Regions from separate parts of the Jeotgalibacillus aurantiacus genome, predicted to be linked through region 1. Evidence: riboswitches for the same ligand, from Rfam matches in the RefSeq annotation. Region 1 holds a riboswitch; the other holds the start of a gene.
The links. A riboswitch is a leader RNA that binds a small molecule or an ion and turns the genes downstream of it on or off. The one in region 1 is predicted to bind FMN.
Positions count from the first base shown of each region.

Region 1 (7,912 bases):
TTAAAATGGTCCATAAAAAGTGACCGGGTACGTTCTTAACGAACAGGATCAAAGCCACCAGTAATGTTATAATCGTTGCCAGCGCTTCCGGTTCATTGAAATGTCCGATGGCTAATAGTGCATTATTTCCCTGTGTAATGAGTGATCCTTTCTCAAGACCAATCATTAACAGGAAAAAGCCGAGTCCTACTGTAATCGCATCCTTCAGAATCTGTGGAATAGCCGTGTTTAATACATCAGACAGCTTTGTGAAGGCCACAATGATGAACAGCAGTCCGGATACCGTTACAATGGCTAATGCTTCCTGCCAGGTAAAGCCCATGGCGTTCACAAGGGTATATGTGAACATCGCGTTGATTCCCATTCCCGGAACAAGAATAATCGGCGCATTTCCGATAAAGGCCATTAAAATACAACCGAGCGCACTTACTGCAATCGTTGCAATCACGGCACCTTCAAATGGCATTCCTGATTCGGATAAAATGAGTGCGTTAACGGCTACAATATAAACGATTGTAAAGAAGCCGACAACGCCAGCAGATACCTCCTTTTTCACAGTCGTATCATGCTGGTCTAACTTAAAAATTCCTCCTGTACTTTTCATATAAAAGCCTGCCTTTGCAAGCGCCCTCTCCCTACCCGCTCATACCGGAAACCGGCGAGCCACAAGTGTTAAGTATACGAAAAACTAAAGGTCTTGTCATTAATTTTAATGTATTTAACGCAAAAAAACGCGAGTATCATCCTTAAGCAAAAGGATGATACCTGCGCTAATCTTCATATTAATTATTTTTTCCGTTATACATCCATTCTCTTAAACAGACTTGCCATTTCAATCGCAGCCGTTGCTGCTTCCCAGCCTTTATTTCCTGCTTTTGTACCTGCACGTTCAATTGCCTGCTCAATGGTATCTGTTGTTAATACACCGAAAATAACAGGCATGCTTTCATCAAGCGCAATTTTGGCAACGCCTTTTGACACTTCATTACTCACATATTCAAAGTGAGGCGTTGCACCTCTGATCACTGTTCCAAGTGTGATGACAGCATCGTATTTACCTGAACGGGCAAGGCGCTGGGCTACGACAGGGATTTCAAAAACACCAGGTACCCATGCTACAGAAACATCCGCTTCTTCTACACCGTGTCGTTTCAGTGCATCCTCTGCGCCGCTAAGTAATTTCCCTGTGATAAATTCATTAAATCGGCTGACAACGATCGCAACCTTTAATCCTGATCCTGATAAATGTCCTTCAAAAACTTTTTTCATCCTGTATTCCTCCTATAAGTTAAGCATATGTCCGAGCTTTGTTTTTTTCGTTTCAAGATATTTAGCGTTTTGCTCTTTTGTCGGCATCTGAATGGCAACTCTCTCCGTCACTTCAAGGCCGTAACCTTTAACACCGGCGATTTTACGCGGATTATTCGTTAAGAGCCGCATTTTTGTCACACCTAAATCCTTTAGAATTTGTGCCCCGATTCCATAATCACGCAGGTCAGCTGCGAATCCGAGACGATGGTTGGCTTCTACCGTATCCAGCCCTTCTTCCTGAAGCTTATATGCTTTCAGTTTGTTGACTAGACCAATTCCACGGCCTTCCTGTCTCATATACAGTAAAATCCCGTTACCTTCGCGTTCTATCTGAGATAGAGCAGCATACAGCTGGGGACCGCAGTCACAGCGGTTTGATCCGAAAACGTCACCTGTCAGGCATTCGGAATGAACGCGGACAAGCACCGGTTTGTCAGGTGAGATCTCACCTTTTACTAAAGCGACATGCTCCTGTCCGGTTAAGATTTCAGTGTAAGCCACTGCTTTGAATTCCCCGAATTCTGTTGGCATCGACGTTTCAACTTCTTTTTTCACGAGCTGTTCTTTATTTCTCCGGTATGAAATCAGGTCTTCAATCGTGATCATTTTTAAATCGAATTTCTCGGCGATTTTTTTCAGCTCCGGAACGCGTGCCATTGTCCCGTCTTCATTAATGATCTCACAAATAACGCCGGATGGTTTAGCGCCAGACAGGACAGCCAGATCAACAGCAGCCTCTGTATGTCCGGCGCGTTTTAATACGCCGCCTTTTTTGGCTACCAGCGGAAAGATGTGACCCGGACGCTTAAAATCAGCCGGATTTGCAGCTGGGTTAATCAGCTCCCGTACCGTCAAAGCTCTTTCAGGCGCGCTGATCCCCGTTGTTGTCTCCTTGTGATCAACGCTGACTGTAAATGCAGTACCGTGGGCATCTGTATTCGTATCTGTCATTGGCTTGAGCTGCAATTCATTTGCTCGCTCTTCTGTGACCGGTACACATACCAGACCTCTGCCTTCCGTAATCATAAAGTTAATCATTTCAGGTGTTGCCATTTCTGACAAACCGATAAAATCTCCTTCGTTTTCACGGTCTTCATCATCCACAACAATGACCGGCTTTCCATTTTTCAAGTCCTCAATGGCTTCTTCAATCGTATTAAACATTTAGCTGCCCCCTCACATATACCCGTTATTTCTTAAAAACGCCTCGTCTATTCCTTTTTTCTGCGGCGTTTCAGCAGGGTTCATTAAATTCTGAATATATTTTGCAATCATATCACATTCAATATTTACAAGGTCACCAGGCTTTTTTGACGCAACGATTGATTCTTCAGCTGTTTGTGGAATGAGCGAAATCATGAACGCTGATTCCTTTACATCAAAAATCGTTAACGATGTTCCGTCAACCGAAACCGAGCCTTTCATCATAAAGTATTTCATCAGATGCTCAGGTGCCTGAATGTAAATATAGAGCGCATTATCAACTTTTTCTATGCTCGAAATCGTCCCGGTTCCGTCAATATGACCTGATACAAAGTGACCGCCGAACCGGCCGTTCGCTGCCATTGCCCGTTCAAGATTTACTCTTGATCCGGTTTTCAACTGGTGGAGTGTGGTCGATTTCATGGTCTCAGGCATTACATCAGCTGTAAAATACTGATCAGAAAAACTCGTGACTGTCAGGCAGACGCCATTGATCGAAATGCTGTCACCAAGTTTCGCATCCTCAAGTATCTTTGAACAATTAATGGTTAAAACCATTGATTTTGCACCTTTTTTTATGTTCTTAATTGTTCCAATCTCTTCAATCAGACCTGTAAACATCTTATTCGGTCTCCTTTAATACTGCTGTAATTTTAAGGTCAGGGCCCAGTTTTATCACATTTTCAAACTCCAGCTCATAAGCCTGGTTCATATGTTCAATGCCAACACCTGCAAATGTTGTTAACGCTTCTTCACCTGTAATGATTTTAGGTGCAATGTACGTAATCACACGATCAGCAAAACCGGATTCGAGGAAGGATGTGTGAACATTGGCTCCACCTTCAACATATACTGAATGAATCTGCATACCGTGGAGCACCTCCATGACCCTGCTGATCGAAATCGAGGGTTCATGTAAACGTACGACACTCACATGAGGATAAGCTGTCAACTGTTTTTCCTTCTTAATAGGCGCATCTGAACTGCAGATGATCAGCGTGTTTGCACTGCTTCCCTGAATCAGCTTTGCATGTTCCGGCGTACTCAAGTGATGATCGAGCACGACCCTAACCGGGGATACACCTCCACCGGTAAGCCTGACAGTAAGTGACGGGTCATCCTTTTTGACTGTATTTACTCCGACCAAAATTGCATCATGCAAATGACGGTCCTTATGCACATCCTCTCTGGCCAATGAACCGGTAATCCACCTGCTGTTTCCCTTTTTAGTGGCCGTTTTGCCATCAAGTGAGACGGCAGTTTTCAGCGTGACAAAGGGTCTTCTCTTTTTCATTGAGAAAAAGAAAAATTCATTCAGTTTATCCGTTTCTTCCTCACATATCCCGGTGATGACTTCTATTCCGGCATCCCTGAGTTTTTTAATCCCTTTTCCACTTACCTGCGGATTTGGATCTTTACTTCCTATGACGACCGTACTGAGTTTACTCTCAATAATCAGCTCTGCGCATGGTGGTGTCTTACCGTAATGTGAGCAAGGCTCAAGTGTGACGTAAATGGTCGCTCCTTCCGCCTGATCACCGGCCTGCCTGAGCGCGTTCACTTCCGCATGCCCTTCACCAGCTTTCAAATGAGCCCCCATTCCGATAACTCTGCCATTCTTAACAACAACACTGCCTACTGTGGGGTTGGGAGATGTCTGTCCCTGAAGCGCTTCAGCCATACTGATCGCCATTTTCATCCACTTTTCATGCATACCCTTACACCTCCCGAACAACGGTCTTTAAAATAATAAAAAAGACCCCCTTTTTAAAAAGATGGGAGTCTTGAGCATACTCAAATAAGCGTTTCAGATACTTAGTTCTGAAAAACGCATGTTCCTTTCTCCCATCCAGACTTTAACTGTCGGCTTTGGAATTTCACCAAATCCACCGGTAGCACCGGGTCACGGACTGAGGACAATAATCGCCCATCACCGCCGGTAGGGAATTTCACCCTGCCCCGAAAGGTTCGATATTGAACTGTTTCTTTATTATGTCTGATTCATAAGCATTTTGTAAAGGAATGAGATTTATTTCAGTTATTTTATTTCATGACTGACTTTTCGCGGCTCTGTCTTTCAAGTAAACTATTCTAAAAGACGTGCGGAGGGCATAAAAATGAAACTGTTGTTAAAAGATGCATTAGTCTACCCTATTACATCACCAATGATTCAATATGGAGATGTCTTAGTTGAAGATGGAATCATTACGAAGATTGCTGAAGAAATTCAAAAAGAAGATGATTTTACCGTCTATGACTGTTCGGGATACCATCTGACACCTGGATTGATTGACGTTCACACTCATCTTGGATTATATGATGAAGGAACCGGCTGGGCCGGTAATGACGCAAATGAATCTATAGAACCGATGACTCCTCATATCAGAGCGATTGATGGTGTTTATCCACTGGATGAAGGTTTTTTCAATGCAAGATCCCATGGCGTAACAACGGTGAATGTACTGCCGGGAAGTGCCAATGTGATCGGCGGCATAACAGCTATTATTAAAACAAGCGGCAAAACCGTTCAGTCCATGATTGTAAACGATACATCAGGATTAAAAATGGCGCTTGGGGAAAACCCTAAACGGATGCATTCTAACGGGTCAAATGATTCCATCACAAGAATGGGGATCATGGGAATGTTAAGAGAACAGTTCCATCACGCAAAACATTTTGATCAGACGAATGATCTCAGGCTGACTTCCCTGCAAAAAGCTTTAAAACGCGAAATTCCGGTGCGAATCCATGCTCACCGTGCAGATGATATTGTCTCAGCAATCCGGCTGGCTGAAGAGTTCAATTTAGACCTCAGAATTGAACATTGTACGGAAGGCCATTTAATTACTGAGGAGGTTAAGAGATCAGGAGCACAGGTCTGTATCGGCCCTACTTTTACAAGAAAATCAAAGGTTGAGCTGAAAAATAAGTCCTGGAAAACGTATCAGATCCTTGCTGATGCGGGAATTGATATTTCTATTACAACGGACCACCCTTATACACCGATTCAGTATTTAAATGTTTGTGCTGCCATTGCAGTGAGAGAAGGTTTGCCAATTGAAGCTGCGCTTAAAGCAGTGACGCTTGGCCCTGCGAAAAATCTTGGTATTGATCACCTTGTGGGAAGTATTGAGATCGGAAAAGAAGCTGATCTTGTCCTGTGGAGCCAGCACCCGCTTCACTTCATGGCAAAACCTGTTTTTACAATGATTAAAGGAAAAATGGTTTACCAGGCAGAATAAAACAACTGCAACATTACTTTTCCGCAATAATGGAAAAAGCATTTTTGAAGGATAACAATTTATCCGCAAAAAATTTACGAAAAAAAGACAAAAATCGTGCAAAAAAACTATAGTCAAAAAGAAAAAAATTTTGTATGATTTATATGCAAATATGTAGAACGAACTGAACAAGTTTACAATACAATGATGCCATGAGACTGTTAAGAGAGTCTTTAATGGAGGGAAGGCAAATGGTGCGCCACCAGCTTTTTAACTGGTCCTAGTGGGTTCGATTCCCACCCCGAAATTTTTTATGTACGTTATGAAAAATTTCGAGGGTGGTGTTCGCAGATCCTGACTGGATACTGCCCTTTTGAGGAGGGGTAAAACCATGATTAAAAAGCGGGAAGTTCATGAAAGCCAAGCGCTTTTTGAACTGATGTCGCATCCTGAAGTCTTCCCTTTTGTGCGTCAGAAGGCGTATTCTTCAGATGAGTTAATGTTTATGACAAAGCAGACGATTGAGTCTGAAGAAAGAGGAGAATTGATTTCCCGTACGATTACAGATGAATGGGGAGCCCCGATTGGTACGATTAATCTGTATGATATTCAGGAAAACAGCGGCTTTCTTGGAACATGGATCGGAAAACCATACCACGGAAAGGGCTATAATCAGCCGGCAAAGGATGCATTCTTTCAGGAGCTCTTCTATGAGCTTGGAATCGAAAAAATCTACATGCGAATCCGCAAAGTAAATATCCGATCACAAAAAGCGGCAGAAAAACTGCCTTATGTCACCCTCGCAAATGAAACGAATCCTTCTCTTTATTATCAGTTAAATAAGGATGAAGATATTTATAATCTGTATGAAATTAATAAGGATATGTACACATTGCACCTTCTTCGCCAACAGGCAGAATTTCAGGAAGATGCTTTGGAAGCATAATAAAAAAGACGTGTTTAAAACACGTCTTTTTTATTATGCCCGGTTGAGGGCAGTCATCATATCAGTTTCATCGTTTAAAATTTCAACAATGCGGTTGTTTAAATTTGGATGCTCAAGCGATGCTACTAGGACATCTGCAACGTCTTCCCGTGTAATCTCTCCCTGCCGGTCTGATAATTTCTCAGCAGCTCTGATCTTGCCGGTTCCTTTTTCATTTGTTAGAAGGCCGGGTCTGATAATGGTATAGTTAAGTCCGCTGTTTATCAGATACTGATCAGCATTCTTTTTGGCTTCATAATAAATTTGCATATTCTCATCAAGGTCCAAAACAGACGGTTCATCAGCTGCAATCGCACTTAACATGACAAATTTTGAGATACCTTTCTCAACCGCGATATCAATGGCTTTCATTGCTCCTTCTTCATCTACAGACTTCGTTTTATCAGGTCCGGTATGTCCACCAGACCCGGCTGCAAAAATCACAGCGTCAACTTCATCGTAGGCACTTGAAAACTCTCCCTCCAAATCCCCGATGACAGGGAGTCCGCCAAGCTGTTCAATTCCCTGAGTCTGATCCTCGCTACGAACCATCCCTCTTGCGTAGTAACGGTTGCGTTTTGCAAGTTTATCAATCACAAGCTTTCCGGTTGTGCCATTTGCCCCAATGACTAATATGTCCATATCATTCACCTTCCTCTATTGTCTCTACAACGTACCTTCCCTCTCATCTATTTTTTAAACGGATGATGGTAAAAAGGATTTACACATTGCTGTGATTGATCAATTCAAAATCAAAAATACCCAGCCGGATTCGTCCGGCTGGGTATTCAACATTGATAAATAATCAGGAAATTTAAGCATTCACTGCTGCTAATCCCGTAATTTCATCAATCATTTGTTCAATCGTATAAGACTCAGGAGCCTGGTCCATTTTTTCAATCATGGTCCACTGCTGATCTCTCAGCTGCCTGAGTGCAGTCATAAACGTTTCAGAAGTAAGGTCTTCCTCCTCAAGCTTCAGCGCATAGCCCTGACTGACAAATGTATTGGCATTCAGGATCTGATCTCCTCTGCTTGCTTCTCTTGATAAAGGTACAAGAAGCATCGGTTTTTTCAAAGCCAGGAATTCAAAGATTGAATTAGAGCCTGCTCTTGAAACGACGAGGTCAGTTACCGCAAGCAAGTCAGGAAGCTCTTTATTCACGAATTCATATTGAATGTAATCCGGGTT
Region 1 covers NZ_JACNMS010000002.1:297,451-305,362, reverse strand. The annotation lists gene H7968_RS06325 (NCS2 family permease) at 1-604, opposite strand, end outside; gene ribH (6,7-dimethyl-8-ribityllumazine synthase) at 799-1,269, opposite strand; gene H7968_RS06315 (bifunctional 3,4-dihydroxy-2-butanone-4-phosphate synthase/GTP cyclohydrolase II) at 1,282-2,475, opposite strand; gene ribE (riboflavin synthase) at 2,488-3,135, opposite strand; gene ribD (bifunctional diaminohydroxyphosphoribosylaminopyrimidine deaminase/5-amino-6-(5-phosphoribosylamino)uracil reductase RibD) at 3,137-4,228, opposite strand; FMN riboswitch at 4,348-4,485, opposite strand; gene H7968_RS06300 (amidohydrolase) at 4,632-5,756, shown strand; gene H7968_RS06295 (GNAT family N-acetyltransferase) at 6,127-6,681, shown strand; gene H7968_RS06290 (SDR family oxidoreductase) at 6,715-7,362, opposite strand; gene H7968_RS06285 (undecaprenyldiphospho-muramoylpentapeptide beta-N-acetylglucosaminyltransferase) at 7,535-7,912, opposite strand, start outside.

Region 2 (7,912 bases), on a different contig from region 1:
GCACCTTCATATTGTCTAAGCGGCTCAAGACTGCCTCCTGATGTTGGCAAAGCATACACCTGACCGTTTTCATCGCCATCCTGATCGATGACAGCAAGCAGGAATCGGCTTTTCGGATCAAAAGTGATTTCAGAGCAGCTCTGATTATGAAAGCTGAGCGGGTATGGGAAAGTGTCGGGCAGGTCCATCGCCCATAAATTATATTTACCATTCAGGTTTGTACTGAATACGAGCTGTGTTTCGTCCTTGTTGACTGCAAATGACTGAATACCGAATGTTTGAAAAAAGTTTTCTACATCCGGCTGCTTGAATTGAATCATATAATAAAAGCCTCCTCGAAGTTTGTTTCGTTCTCCGTAATATTCGACTTTTGAGTCAGAAAATCCTTTTGGCAGGTGGGTATATTTTCACTAAAATGACGAACTGTGACTGGAAGCTCACGAAAGTCATTGCTGAACTCATATACTTTCTCTTTAAACTCACGAATTCCTTCTGCACCTCACAAACCCACTAACCAAGCTCACAAACATAAATATTGAATCACCATTCATTTTACGGTATACTGAAGTCCTACTAAAATTTAATATCGTTCCATCTTCAGGGCAGGGTGTAATTCCCGACCGGCGGTAAATCTTAGATTGAGCCCGCGAGCGAATAGGGAGCTATTTGCTGACTCCGTGAAAACCGGAGGCCGACAGTATAGTCTGGATGGGAGAAGATGGAGGCAATGAATGGGACGCGTGTATAACGTGACCTTTATTTCGTGCTACATTCTCCCTGCTGACCGCGCCAGTCATGCAGGGTTTATTTGTGTACGATTCATTGCTAAAACTTCTGTAAGTGGGACGAGGACAGGAGCTACTCATGTTAAAAAACACGCAATTACTCGTAAAGCTTTCGATGTTCAGCGCCATCGCATTTGTGCTGATGCTGCTCAATTTTCCGCTTCCGTTTTTACCGGATTTCCTAAAAATTGACTTCAGCGACGTACCTGCACTTTTAGCAGCACTGTTGTTTTCGCCAATGGCAGGAGTCATCGTGGAAGCACTGAAAAACATTCTTTATTATTTATTCCGCGGCAGCGGCATCCCGATCGGGGAACTTTCTAACTTTATCGCAGGCTGTGCATTCATCCTGCCGGTAGCTTTTTTCTATCATAAACGCAAAACAAAAGGCGCACTCGCAAAAGGACTCATTTCCGGAACATTACTGATGGTTACCCTACTGGCAGTTCTGAATTATTTCTTAATTCTTCCGGCATACGCATGGTTTTTCGGCATGGACTTCATGCTTGACCCAACCGTAAAACTTTCAACAACACTTGGCGCGATTATCCCGTTTAACCTGATTAAAGCAGCATTCGTTTCTGCTTTATTTATACCAATATTCGTCAAATTAAGACCATGGATTAAGCAAAATCAGCTTCATCCTGAAATAACCTAACGTTATCAGATCCGGAACACGCGTTTAACAGGCGTATTCCGGATTTTTTGTTGGGGAGGATGAGCGCGGCGGCGGAATTCGTGAGGTTGTACGGGTAGTTTGTGAGGTTAGCTGTGGGGTTTGTGAGGTTATGAGCCGAGTTCATGAGGTTACATCACACTTTCGTGAGTTCCTGGGGAAATTCGTCAGTTTAGTGTAAATAGACCTATACATTTTTCGCCAACACTAACCGATTTCCCGCACATTCTTGCTCTAATTTAATCAACTATCAACCTGCCATCATATAAAAGCTATTTGTACAGTTTTTGCCTAATAAAGTCGTTATAAGGCTGGGCCGTATCCACAGATTCCAGCGGCAGTGAAGCGACAGCTGTGTGCAGCATAGCTGGCTCACTGCGCGGCCTCGGAAAAGCTGAGGCGACTCGTCCAGCCCCGATCAGCATAAGGCGAAGATGACAAGAGGGCTGACCTTTGCCCTCGTTCAGCTTTGACTTATGACCTCGAGGGGCTAGTCGCCGCAGCTAGACATCAAGAAAAGTTTAGGACGCGTCCCAGCCCGGTTTGTCATTCTTCTCAGTATCCCCATCTTTACTGATCCATCCCCGAAAATGATATACTAAAAATGAAGAACTCAGTACTCACTACAGGAGGAACAAATCATGAAACATGAATTAATGGACCGTTTAATTACATATGCAAAAATCGATACACAATCCAATGCCGCATCTGCCACCACACCATCAACTGAAAAGCAGTGGGATCTGCTGCGCTTACTTGAAAATGAGTTAAAGGATATTGGGATGGAGGAAGTAGAGGTTGATGAAAACGGCTATTTAATGGCAACTCTTCCTTCTAATACGGATGCGGATGTACCAACCATTGGTTTCCTGGCCCACGTGGATACGGCAACCGACTTTACAGGAACAAACGTCAATCCACAGGTCATTGAGACCTATGAAAGCGGCGATATCACGTTAAACGAAGAGCTGAATGTCGTTTTATCACCCCGTGAATTCCCTGAGATCAATAAATATAAGGGACATACCTTGATTACAACAGACGGTACCACTCTTTTAGGTGCTGATAACAAGGCTGGAATTGCTGAAATCATGACGGCCATGAATTATCTGATTCAGCATCCGGAAATTAAGCATGGAAAGATCCGCGTTGCCTTTACACCTGATGAGGAAATCGGTCGTGGTCCCCACAAGTTTGATGTTGAGCGTTTTGGTGCTCAATATGCTTATACAATTGACGGTGGCCCACTTGGAGAATTACAGTACGAGAGTTTTAACGCTGCAGGAGCAAAGGTCGTCATCAAAGGAAACAACGTACACCCGGGGACAGCAAAAAATAAAATGGTGAATTCACTAAAGATCGGAATGGAATTTAACCGTCTTCTTCCATTAGATGAAGCTCCTGAATTCACATCAGGCTATGAAGGATTCTTCCACCTCCTGCACATGTCAGGTGATGTGGAAAAAACGGAAATGGAGTACATTATCCGTGACCATAGCCGCGAGAAATTTGAAGCCCGTAAAAAGCTGCTGCAACGCGCTGCAAATGAAACAAATGCCAAACATGGAGAAGGCACTGTTACGTTACTTGTGGAAGATCAGTATTACAATATGCGTGAAAAAATTGAACCTGTGCGTTTTATTGTGGATATTGCACAGGAAACGATGAATGACCTTGGCATTGATGCCATCATTGAGCCAATTCGCGGCGGCACCGATGGGTCTCAGCTATCCTTTATGGGACTGCCAACACCCAACATCTTTACCGGCGGAGAGAATTTCCACGGTAAATTTGAGTATATCTCTGTGGACAACATGGAAAAAGCAGTTCAAGTCATCGTAGGGATTGCTAAACGTTTTCCACATGTGGATAAATAAAAGCATAACCTGACCTATTCACATGTTTATAAGTGCTGAGCTAAGAAAGCGGGGACTGTTTTGGACTTACGTAAACTAGATTTGTTTTTCAGTATTATTCTTCTGATCAATTCGTTCCGGATTTTTTATCTGATCATTAACGATCCTAACCCGGAACCCTTTAATTATATGATTCTATTTTTCTCCACTGTAGGCGCAGTGATTCTGTTCATGAATAGCCGCAGAATAAAAATGAAGAATAAGGAACAAAATGATATTTAATTAAAACAAAAAGACATCTATTTACAATAGATGTCTTTTTATTCATTTATTTATTCATTTTCTCGAGGAAACTCCCGAGCAAATCATCGAGGGTTTCTTCTTTTTCTTCTTTTTCTTCTTTTTCTTCTTTTTCTTCTTTTTCTTCTTTTTCTGCCGGTTCAGACTCTTCTGTTTTTATATCATCCCAGTTCAGATCCATGAGATCGTCATCTGAAAATGATGGCTTAGAAGGCAGTGTTGCTCTTTCTTCACGTTCATACGAATAATCCACAGCCTGTGGTTTTTCTTCTTCTTGAAGATAAAGAGCGTCATCCACAGATAAAGAGTTGCTGTTCATTGAAGCAAGAATGGCGGTAGCTCTTACCGGGTCATTCAATAGCTGATAAACAATATTTCCAAGTAAGGCTTCTGAATGTGCGTGTCTGAGCCATGAACGCTGCTCTTTGGACAGCTGCTTAGGAAGGGGAACAGTAATCGTTTCTCTTTCCTTTTGAGCGTTGCGACCAAGTCCCTCAAGCGCATACTCAGCAATTTTACTGGAGAAGTTGCGTTTTTCTGTCTCTTTCAAACGCTGCAGTTCCCTTAACAGATGGTCCGGAGTATCAGAGGGGAGGCGAAAGGTGATCGCCTGTCCCCTCTTGATTGAAGTAACGGATCCCCCACTCATCATTTACACCTTATTTAGAGACTGCTTTTGCTTCTTTTTGATCTTTAGCAGCTGCAGCTTCCTTTGCAGATGAATTTTTGCGTACAAAGTCACTGATCAGCTTGTGGTAAGCATTAGCCATCATCCAGATGCTTTCTTTCTCATCCTCAAAGAAGTCGATGTTGTAGCCATCGAGGTTGTTATTCAGCGTCTTCAGATACTCTTTTAACACCATCGCTCCGCCGCCGACAAAGTAGCAGATTTCAGTCTGAGAGTTTTTCTGCCAGACGTTGCGCAGATGACGGTATTCTTTCTTCGCAAGGTCAAGGAGAATACGGTCCGTAATGTCATGGACACTTGTACGGCTTCCCTTAACCATGATGTGATTGCGGTCATTTTTCTTTGTGATAATGTCGACTACATCACGGCGTGAATCGAGCTCAACCCCGTGTCTTGAGCGGATTTCTTCACGAATCTGTTCAAGTGATTCAGATACACCCAGGTTGAAGCCCTGCGCTTTATCGTCATCCACGTTACGGTTACGGATCACGGCGATATCCGTTGAAAGTCCACCGATATCCTGAATCAGAATCTGCTTATCAATGAGGTCGCGGTTAATAATTTTCCCGTCGTTATCCATTACGAGATTAATAAACGCCGCAAATCCTTCCGGATAAACTTTTACTTCCTCAAACTTGATGTTTACTTTTTTACCCTGGTATTTAGGTGTAACGAGGAACTCAACCTGGTGTACTGAGCCCAGTAGCTGAGAACGGAACCCTACGTCCTTACCTTCCTTCACTTCACGTAAAGGCAGGCCTGTTCCTAATGTATAAGTTGCATCAACTACATTATTTTTATCTTTAAATCCTGATTCCTCACGAACGGCATCAAGTGCGATCGTTGCGAATAGCATAACAAGAGACTGATCTTCTTCTGACTTACTACTTCCCGGATCAAGCTCAGTGGCGTTATCACTCTTTGTTGCCAGGTCGCCAACACGGTAAATGACGTTGTTGTCCTGCAGGGCAGGGGAGTGTACACGAATATGAAGGCCATCGAGCGGATCCTTCTGGTGAAGGTCCTCAATCCCGATGACAGGACGGTCTTCGCGATCACGGGCAATTACGTTTGGAATACTTACTTCATAATCTGATTTTCCAAAAAGCGCTTTTATTGAATCGTTACCTACATCAACTGCTGCAATTCTTGCGTTTGTCATTGTTACCTCCTGAATAAACTATGTATTCGAGTCTGTTAACCAAAAACAAACTCATGTTTCCACTTTAATGAAAGCTGAATAGTTCGTCAATCAATCTTAAGTACCGAACAATCTGATTTCATGTGTACAATTCCGTTTACAAGTAAACACATTTGTACACATCCAGTCAAATCAACATGTATACATATTTGTACACATGTTTACTAATTTGTATACTTCATGTTTACATTTTGTTTACATGTTTACAATAACGTACACACTCTTTCCCTCCCCTATTTTCAGGAAAAATATGAAACCTTTTATATAAGTATTACGTACCTTTTAGCAGGAAGGAGCTGGTATAATGAATCCATTTTTATCTGTCTGGTTTAAACCGAAAGCGACAACCAGTTATATGATTGAACAGAATAAGAAGAAATTATCTTTAATTATTTTGATGATTGCAGGCATTGGAGGACTGTTAAATGCGTTGCAGGAGACGGGAATCAATTCTGTTGTATCCCCTGCCCTCATAGCAATTATTGTACTGATTGGTGGTCCGATCATTGGCTTGGGAGGCTATTATATTGGCAGCTGGCTCTACACGGTGGTTGGTGGCTGGTTAGACGGTTCTGGTACTGTGCAGGAGATGAGAAAAACCTTTGGATTAACGGGGGTTACAAATCTCGTCCTAACAGTAGTAGTGGTAATATATGTGATGATCTATGGAGAGCTGTACTTTCAGCGACCGGGGTTTATGGAGATATCTGTTTTACCAGAGGGATCGGCATTACTGTTAGGCGCAATAAGCTTTATCTTAGGAATTTGGAATATGATTATCACTAGCAAAATGACCGGTGTCGTGCATCGCTTCTCAAGCTGGAAGGGGTTTCTCGTTAACATTATCCTGGGGGTAGCGATTGCCCTTATCACCATACCAGTCGTATTTTTCATTACTGCATTTTCAATCTTGTAAAAAAACGCTCCTGCATGTAAATGTAGGAGCGTTTTTATGTAGTTATTTCCATATTTTTTTATTCGAATGTTCCTTTAACAACAGCTTCACCTTTGTGTACCATCAGTTTCCCCAGTGCAAAAACAGAATCAATGCTGTAGTCATCGTGCGATAAGAGCACCACGTCGGCGTCCTTCCCGCTCACTAGCTCCCCTTTTTGAGTAAGCTTTAAGATTTTAGCAGGGTTTTGAGTAACCATACGAATGGCCGTACTTAAAGGCACCTTTTCTTCTAACACAGCATCTCGCACCTCTTTATAAAGAGAAGTCACTTTTCCGATCTGCAGGCCAATGAGTTCTCCATCCTGATCGAAATCAGGAAGGCTTGCCTGACCATCTGACGTAAAAGTAATTTGTGAAGCCTGTACGCCAGCCTCAAGCATTCTTTTTAAGGCGGTTGAGCACTTTACCTCTCCCTCTTCTAAAAACTTTGGAATGGAGCTTGTCGTGAAATCAACATAACCTCCACGCTTTGCATAAGCAATGCCTGCCTCAAATAGATGCGGATTCCGGTTGATGTGTGTTGGATAGAACTGCCTGATTGGAATGTCTGTTGTTTCAACGACCTGCTCAATGATTTTCAGATGATCATAGCTGTCTCCAACATGGACGTTTATGATACCTGCTTTACCCGATAACATGCCACCAATCCTTGCTGCAGAAGCAATCTTCGCCATTTCTTCAACGGTCGGCTGAGAGGAACGGTGATCGGCAATCGCTATCTCTCCCGCTCCAATGACTCGGTCAATCAAAATGAGGTCATCCTCGATTTTACCTGTGAGCGTTTTGACTGGCACCTGATAGGAGCCGGTGTGAACGTAACATGTAATGCCTTCCTCTTCCAGCGCTCTTGCTTTTGCAATCAGTGAAGGCATGGTGCGGGTTGTGCCGTCTGTTCCGATGACACCCACGAGCGTCGTCACACCTCCAAGCGTAGCATCTGTCAGCTGAAGTTCTGGCGTTCGGGTTTTGTAGCTGCCTTCTCCCCCGCCTCCCATGATGTGGACATGTGAATCAATGAAGCCTGGTACGGCTATTTTATGCTCAGCGTCAATGACCTTGAGACCCGGTGTCTCCTCTGGGAGATCAATTTGGTCCTCAATCGCCGCGATACGTTTATCTGCAATTAAAATATCCTTTATACCAATGGATTCAGGCGTGTACACATCTGCATTTTTTATTACCGTTAACATACTGTTCCTCCTCGACGCGTGTGGTTATCAGAAGTTTATCACAGAGGCGATGATCATAAAAATTGTAGCCATACCAATTAACAGCAGCATAAACTTCCAGATAAAACGCGCCCAAGTGCCCCAGTCAATTCTGGCTGCACCAAGCGTACCTAAAAGCGCAGCAGAGGTAGGAACAAAGATGTTTGTTAATCCATCCCCCAGCTGGAAGGCAAGGACAGCTGTCTGTCTTGTCACGCCAGCAATATCTGCAAGAGGCGCC
Region 2 covers NZ_JACNMS010000001.1:677,991-685,902, forward strand. The annotation lists gene H7968_RS03180 (S9 family peptidase) at 1-320, opposite strand, end outside; FMN riboswitch at 590-724, shown strand; gene H7968_RS03185 (ECF transporter S component) at 865-1,443, shown strand; gene pepT (peptidase T) at 2,103-3,338, shown strand; gene H7968_RS03195 (hypothetical protein) at 3,399-3,599, shown strand; gene H7968_RS03200 (hypothetical protein) at 3,646-4,266, opposite strand; gene H7968_RS03205 (ParM/StbA family protein) at 4,277-5,467, opposite strand; gene H7968_RS03210 (YIP1 family protein) at 5,811-6,422, shown strand; gene iadA (beta-aspartyl-peptidase) at 6,481-7,653, opposite strand; gene yfcC (putative basic amino acid antiporter YfcC) at 7,681-7,912, opposite strand, start outside.
Region 2: linked by a shared signal. The riboswitch ahead of H7968_RS03185 (ECF transporter S component) and the one ahead of ribD (bifunctional diaminohydroxyphosphoribosylaminopyrimidine deaminase/5-amino-6-(5-phosphoribosylamino)uracil reductase RibD) in region 1 are both predicted to bind FMN.